3 regions of the Lysinibacillus sp. FSL W8-0992 genome follow, and region 2 is predicted to be linked to each of the others. Evidence: a T-box and tRNA genes for the amino acid it is inferred to sense, from the RefSeq annotation. Region 2 holds a T-box; the other regions hold tRNA genes.
The links. A T-box is a leader RNA that pairs with one kind of tRNA and senses whether it is charged. The one in region 2 lies ahead of ileS (isoleucine--tRNA ligase), so its partner is inferred to be a tRNA-Ile.
Positions count from the first base shown of each region.

Region 1 (2,234 bases), 2.4 Mb from region 2:
GCAACCCCCCGTCCATGATTGCCATCTGTCGTTGAAATAAATGTTAAATCGCCTAGTTGTTCTTTTACTTCAGGCGACTTTAATTGTTCGAATGACAGTTCATCAATATGTTGACCTAGCAATTTCGCAACATACTGTCCAATTGCATAAATACCACCTAAAACTTTAAATGCATTTAAGCCAAATCGAAATGACTCATCTTTCATAAATATTTTATTGACCCCTATATGGGATGCTAAAAAATCTAAACTACGTAAAGGTGTCTTTTCGAAACCATCATATGTACGATGAAACTGTTCCACACGATTAACCTGTCTCACTGTGAAATTTTGTAGTACAGGTTCTACTCGTTCTATGTTTTCCTGTAACTGATATTGCCGATTGTACACCCATCTCAATTTATGGCTCATCCTAATCCCCCTCTATTTATCGTTCATTACTATATTACCTGAAAATTCAATTAAAAAGAATAATAGTATGCGCAACAGTAGATGATATTATGTATAAATCGTAAGTACTGAAATCTCACTTATATTTAGCTCTCAAACTTTCACTCTAGCAAAAAAAAACGCAGCAAATGTGATGTTCACATTTACTGCGTTTTAGTATGACCCCTACGGGATTCGAACCCGTGTTACCGCCGTGAAAGGGCGGTGTCTTAACCGCTTGACCAAGGGGCCAATGGCGGAGAAGGAGGGATTTGAACCCTCGCGCCGGTTACCCGACCTACACCCTTAGCAGGGGCGCCTCTTCAGCCTCTTGAGTACTTCCCCACAAATAAAAAAATGGCTCCGAAGGCAGGACTCGAACCTGCGACAACCTGATTAACAGTCAGGTGCTACTACCAACTGAGCTACTTCGGAATAATGGTGGGCCTAAATGGACTCGAACCATCGACCTCACGCTTATCAGGCGTGCGCTCTAACCAGCTGAGCTATAGGCCCATTTGGAGCGGGTGATGAGAATCGAACTCACGACATCAGCTTGGAAGGCTGAGGTTTTACCATTAAACTACACCCGCGTATATGGTGGGTCAGGACGGAATCGAACCGCCGACACTTAGAGCTTCAATCTAATGCTCTACCAACTGAGCTACTGACCCATATACTTCTTACTAAGCTATCAACTTATTTAAAAATGGCGGTCCCGACCGGGATCGAACCGGCGATCTCCTGCGTGACAGGCAGGCATGTTAACCGCTACACCACGGGACCATTTGGTTGCGGGGGCCGGATTTGAACCAACGACCTTCGGGTTATGAGCCCGACGAGCTACCACTGCTCCACCCCGCGAAAATAATATTCATTTATATCGAGTTGTTAGCACACCATTTACAAAATAAAAACTGGAGGAGGTAGAGGGATTCGAACCCCCGCGCGGTGTTACCCGCCTGTCGGTTTTCAAGACCGATCCCTTCAGCCGAACTTGGGTATACCTCCGTAACATTATATAAATGGTGGACCTTGCAGGACTCGAACCTGCGACCGGACGGTTATGAGCCGTCTGCTCTAACCAACTGAGCTAAAGGTCCTTTAAGATGGCGGCGGAGGGAGTCGAACCCACGACCTTTCGGGTATGAACCGAATGCTCTAGCCAGCTGAGCTACACCGCCAGGATCTTTATACTGGTTATAAATTATGGTGGAGCCTAGCGGGATCGAACCGCTGACCTCCTGCGTGCAAGGCAGGCGCTCTCCCAGCTGAGCTAAGGCCCCATAAATTCATGTTACTAGGAAATGGTCGGGAAGACAGGATTCGAACCTGCGACCCCTTGGTCCCAAACCAAGTGCTCTACCAAGCTGAGCTACTTCCCGTTCATTTATTGGCGCGCCCGGCAGGAGTCGAACCCACAACCTTCTGATCCGTAGTCAGACGCTCTATCCAATTGAGCTACGGGCGCTTAATATTTTAAAAATGGTGCCGAGGGCCGGAATCGAACCGGCACGGTAGTCACCTACCGCAGGATTTTAAGTCCTGTGCGTCTGCCAGTTCCGCCACCCCGGCACATTTGGAGCGGAAGACGAGGTTCGAACTCGCGACCCCCACCTTGGCAAGGTGGTGTTCTACCACTGAACTACTTCCGCATGTGCATAAGATTATTTATCCTGGCAATTATGAAATTAAAATAAATGGTGCGGGTGAAGGGAGTCGAACCCCCACGCCTCGCGGCGCTAGATCCTAAGTCTAGTGCGTCTGCCAATTCCGCCACACCCGCATATTATTGTTGGCAATTTA
Region 1 is NZ_JBBOZQ010000001.1:1,881,170-1,883,403, reverse strand. It holds gene dpaL (diaminopropionate ammonia-lyase) at 1-410, opposite strand, end outside; tRNA gene NSQ74_RS09410 (tRNA-Glu) at 609-680, opposite strand; tRNA gene NSQ74_RS09405 (tRNA-Ser) at 683-773, opposite strand; tRNA gene NSQ74_RS09400 (tRNA-Asn) at 787-863, opposite strand; tRNA gene NSQ74_RS09395 (tRNA-Ile) at 868-944, opposite strand; tRNA gene NSQ74_RS09390 (tRNA-Gly) at 948-1,021, opposite strand; tRNA gene NSQ74_RS09385 (tRNA-Phe) at 1,027-1,102, opposite strand; tRNA gene NSQ74_RS09380 (tRNA-Asp) at 1,139-1,214, opposite strand; tRNA gene NSQ74_RS09375 (tRNA-Met) at 1,218-1,292, opposite strand; tRNA gene NSQ74_RS09370 (tRNA-Ser) at 1,347-1,439, opposite strand; tRNA gene NSQ74_RS09365 (tRNA-Ile) at 1,455-1,531, opposite strand; tRNA gene NSQ74_RS09360 (tRNA-Met) at 1,539-1,612, opposite strand; tRNA gene NSQ74_RS09355 (tRNA-Ala) at 1,639-1,714, opposite strand; tRNA gene NSQ74_RS09350 (tRNA-Pro) at 1,737-1,813, opposite strand; tRNA gene NSQ74_RS09345 (tRNA-Arg) at 1,823-1,899, opposite strand; tRNA gene NSQ74_RS09340 (tRNA-Leu) at 1,915-2,003, opposite strand; tRNA gene NSQ74_RS09335 (tRNA-Gly) at 2,009-2,083, opposite strand; tRNA gene NSQ74_RS09330 (tRNA-Leu) at 2,130-2,214, opposite strand.
Region 1: it encodes a tRNA-Ile, which carries the amino acid that the T-box ahead of ileS (isoleucine--tRNA ligase) is inferred to sense. The anticodon was not compared.

Region 2 (2,234 bases):
TGCCATTATCACCTATTGATATACATAATAAGGAGTTTACAAAATCTTTCAGGGGATATGCTGAAGATGAAGTAAATGAATTTTTAGATCAAATTATTAAAGATTATGAAAAATTACTCCGTGAAAAAAAAGATGTCGATAAGCAACTGGAAATGGCTTTAGAGCAAGCGAGACATTTTAATTCTTTAGAGGAAACATTACAAAAATCAATTGTTGTCGCTCAAGAGGCAGCAGATGAGGTACGAAGAAACTCACAAAAAGAAGCAAAGCTTATTGTGAAAGAAGCCGAAAAAAATGCTGATCGCATTGTTAATGAGGCATTAACGAAAGCACGTAAAGTAACTATAGAAATAGATGAGCTGAAAAAGCAGTCAAAAGTTTTCCGCAATCGATTTAAAATGCTTGTAGAAGCACAATTGGATTTACTTAATGCAGACGATTGGGATCATTTATTGCAATATGATATTGATTTAACAGAAATTCAGTCTTCTGTTGAGGAAGCCCAAGAATCAGAAGAAATCTAAATAGTCCATTGAAAAAGTGACGTAGTCATGTAATGAATATGACTTGACGCCATACATGGATTTCCATATACTATTGTAATAGTAATTAAATAAGAACAGATATGCATATAGGCAGAGACGAAGACAGTATTTGTTAGGTGTAGTAAAGCGATTTGGGGATAGTGTGAGCCCAGACAAGCAAATAACAAAGAAAATCACTTCTGAGCTAAATAACTGAACGTTTAGTAAGTTATTTCGGAGCGCACAACGTTAACGTGCTTTCAAGCGGTAGTACAATTATGTACTACAACTAGGGTGGTACCGCGAGTTCAAGCTTCTCGTCCCTTACAGGGATTGAGGGGCTTTTTTTGTTGTTAATGGATTGTTTTGCGTGTCACTAGGAAAGTATAGCAAAAAGGCGTAATTTAAATGATTGGCACAAGTTGTGTTCTGTTTACCTTTGCTTGGGACTTACAAAAATCTGTCGAATGTAATCAAATGCTTAGCAATTGTTCTCTGTTTGCAAAAAAATAAAGGAGGAATTAACAAATGGTTGAATATAAAGAAACGTTACTAATGCCGAAAACAGATTTTCCAATGCGCGGAAATTTACCAGCGAATGAACCAAAAATGCAAGAAAAATGGAATGAGATGGACATCAATAAACTACAAATGGAGCGTACAGCAGGTCGCCCTGAATATGTTCTACATGATGGCCCTCCATATGCAAATGGTGATATCCATATTGGTCACGCCTTAAATAAAGTGCTGAAAGATATGATCACACGTCATCGCTCAATGACAGGTTTCCATGTCAACTATATTCCTGGATGGGATACACATGGTTTACCAATCGAGCAAGCTTTAACGAACAAAGGTGTAAAACGTAAAGAAATGTCTATTGCTGAATTCCGCGAGCTTTGCGAAAAATATGCATATGAACAAATCGACAATCAGCGTGAGCAATTCCGTCGTTTAGGTATTCGTGGTGATTGGGAAAACCCATATATTACGTTAAAACCAGAATTTGAAGCACGACAAATTGAAGTGTTCGGTAAAATGGCTGAAAAAGGCTATATTTATAAAGGCTTAAAACCCGTGTATTGGTCACCATCTTCAGAATCTGCATTAGCAGAGGCTGAAATTGAATATAAAGATGTAAAATCAGCTTCTATTTATGTTAGCTTTGCGATTAAAGATGCAAAAGGTGTTGTCCCAGCTGATGCGAAATTTATTATTTGGACTACTACACCTTGGACATTACCAGCGAACTTAGGGATTTCTTTAAATCCGGAATTCATTTATGTTGTTGTTGCAGTAGCGGATAAAAAATTCATTATTGCGAAAGAATTGCTTGAAACAGTTGCAAAAGAGCTTGATTGGGAAACTTATGAAGTTATCCAAGAAGTAAAAGGAGAAGCATTAGATCGCATCGTAGCACAACATCCATTCTACGACCGTGAGTCCCTTGTAATGGTCGGTGAACACGTTACTGCTGAGGCGGGTACTGGCTGTGTTCATACTGCTCCAGGACACGGTGAAGATGACTATCAAATTGGTAAGTTATACGGTTTACCAATTCTAAGTCCAGTGGATAACAGTGGTTGTTATACTGACGAAGCACCAGGCTTTGAAGGTGTTTTCTACAATGATGCAAACAAAATGGTTACTGCTAAATTAGAAGAAGTTGGCGCATTAGAAAAACTAAACTTCTTTACGCACTCTTATCCA
Region 2 is NZ_JBBOZQ010000001.1:4,288,752-4,290,985, reverse strand. It holds gene NSQ74_RS21400 (DivIVA domain-containing protein) at 1-524, shown strand, start outside; T-box leader at 630-852, shown strand; gene ileS (isoleucine--tRNA ligase) at 1,053-2,234, shown strand, end outside.

Region 3 (2,234 bases), 2.4 Mb from region 2:
TTTTAATTTCATAATTGCCAGGATAAATAATCTTATGCACATGCGGAAGTAGTTCAGTGGTAGAACACCACCTTGCCAAGGTGGGGGTCGCGAGTTCGAACCTCGTCTTCCGCTCCAAATGTGCCGGGGTGGCGGAACTGGCAGACGCACAGGACTTAAAATCCTGCGGTAGGTGACTACCGTGCCGGTTCGATTCCGGCCCTCGGCACCATTTTTAAAATATTAAGCGCCCGTAGCTCAATTGGATAGAGCGTCTGACTACGGATCAGAAGGTTGTGGGTTCGACTCCTGCCGGGCGCGCCAATAAATGAACGGGAAGTAGCTCAGCTTGGTAGAGCACTTGGTTTGGGACCAAGGGGTCGCAGGTTCGAATCCTGTCTTCCCGACCATTTCCTAGTAACATGAATTTATGGGGCCTTAGCTCAGCTGGGAGAGCGCCTGCCTTGCACGCAGGAGGTCAGCGGTTCGATCCCGCTAGGCTCCACCATAATTTATAACCAGTATAAAGATCCTGGCGGTGTAGCTCAGCTGGCTAGAGCATTCGGTTCATACCCGAAAGGTCGTGGGTTCGACTCCCTCCGCCGCCATCTTAAAGGACCTTTAGCTCAGTTGGTTAGAGCAGACGGCTCATAACCGTCCGGTCGCAGGTTCGAGTCCTGCAAGGTCCACCATTTATATAATGTTACGGAGGTATACCCAAGTTCGGCTGAAGGGATCGGTCTTGAAAACCGACAGGCGGGTAACACCGCGCGGGGGTTCGAATCCCTCTACCTCCTCCAGTTTTTATTTTGTAAATGGTGTGCTAACAACTCGATATAAATGAATATTATTTTCGCGGGGTGGAGCAGTGGTAGCTCGTCGGGCTCATAACCCGAAGGTCGTTGGTTCAAATCCGGCCCCCGCAACCAAATGGTCCCGTGGTGTAGCGGTTAACATGCCTGCCTGTCACGCAGGAGATCGCCGGTTCGATCCCGGTCGGGACCGCCATTTTTAAATAAGTTGATAGCTTAGTAAGAAGTATATGGGTCAGTAGCTCAGTTGGTAGAGCATTAGATTGAAGCTCTAAGTGTCGGCGGTTCGATTCCGTCCTGACCCACCATATACGCGGGTGTAGTTTAATGGTAAAACCTCAGCCTTCCAAGCTGATGTCGTGAGTTCGATTCTCATCACCCGCTCCAAATGGGCCTATAGCTCAGCTGGTTAGAGCGCACGCCTGATAAGCGTGAGGTCGATGGTTCGAGTCCATTTAGGCCCACCATTATTCCGAAGTAGCTCAGTTGGTAGTAGCACCTGACTGTTAATCAGGTTGTCGCAGGTTCGAGTCCTGCCTTCGGAGCCATTTTTTTATTTGTGGGGAAGTACTCAAGAGGCTGAAGAGGCGCCCCTGCTAAGGGTGTAGGTCGGGTAACCGGCGCGAGGGTTCAAATCCCTCCTTCTCCGCCATTGGCCCCTTGGTCAAGCGGTTAAGACACCGCCCTTTCACGGCGGTAACACGGGTTCGAATCCCGTAGGGGTCATACTAAAGCACAGTCGATGTAATTGTTTACATCGACTGTGCTTTTTTTAACAGAAGAAATACGAAAAATCGTCTACCACTAAATAGGTAGACGATTTTTTTGCTTACGCACGTGACAGCATTCTTTCAAGAGAGCTACGAGCTTCTTTTGCCGTTGACGTATCCACTTGAATACGGTTATGTGGCTGGCCCTGATCAATGCTTTCAAGTGACCATAGTAAATGTGGAAGGTCAATGCGATTCATTGTAAGACAAGGACAAAAGTTTTCGTTTAAAGAAATAATATGTTTATCAGGATGTTGTTGAATAATGCGGTTTACTAGATTCATTTCTGTTCCAATTGCCCACGCTGATCCGCTTGAAGCATTATTAATAGTATCAAGGATATATTTTGTAGAGCCTGCATCATCTGCAGCTGCGACAACTTCACGGCTACATTCAGGATGAACGATAATACGCATATTTGGATGTGATTGACGAACCATTGCTATATGTTGCACTGTAAAGCCTTCATGGACTGAACAGTGTCCTTTCCACAATATTACTTGAATATTTTCTGGCGATTGATCTGTTTCAAGCGCATTCGTATGTGGATTCCATACGGCCATATTTTCGAGAGGCACACCTAAATCGAACGCTGTATTTCTTCCTAAATGCTGATCTGGTAAAAATAAAATACGTTGTTTTTGTGAAAATGCCCATTTTACCATTTCTTTTG
Region 3 is NZ_JBBOZQ010000001.1:1,873,885-1,876,118, forward strand. It holds tRNA gene NSQ74_RS09210 (tRNA-Gly) at 43-117, shown strand; tRNA gene NSQ74_RS09215 (tRNA-Leu) at 123-211, shown strand; tRNA gene NSQ74_RS09220 (tRNA-Arg) at 227-303, shown strand; tRNA gene NSQ74_RS09225 (tRNA-Pro) at 313-389, shown strand; tRNA gene NSQ74_RS09230 (tRNA-Ala) at 412-487, shown strand; tRNA gene NSQ74_RS09235 (tRNA-Met) at 514-587, shown strand; tRNA gene NSQ74_RS09240 (tRNA-Ile) at 595-671, shown strand; tRNA gene NSQ74_RS09245 (tRNA-Ser) at 687-779, shown strand; tRNA gene NSQ74_RS09250 (tRNA-Met) at 834-908, shown strand; tRNA gene NSQ74_RS09255 (tRNA-Asp) at 912-987, shown strand; tRNA gene NSQ74_RS09260 (tRNA-Phe) at 1,024-1,099, shown strand; tRNA gene NSQ74_RS09265 (tRNA-Gly) at 1,105-1,178, shown strand; tRNA gene NSQ74_RS09270 (tRNA-Ile) at 1,182-1,258, shown strand; tRNA gene NSQ74_RS09275 (tRNA-Asn) at 1,263-1,339, shown strand; tRNA gene NSQ74_RS09280 (tRNA-Ser) at 1,353-1,443, shown strand; tRNA gene NSQ74_RS09285 (tRNA-Glu) at 1,446-1,517, shown strand; gene nadA (quinolinate synthase NadA) at 1,621-2,234, opposite strand, start outside.
Region 3: it encodes a tRNA-Ile, which carries the amino acid that the T-box ahead of ileS (isoleucine--tRNA ligase) is inferred to sense. The anticodon was not compared.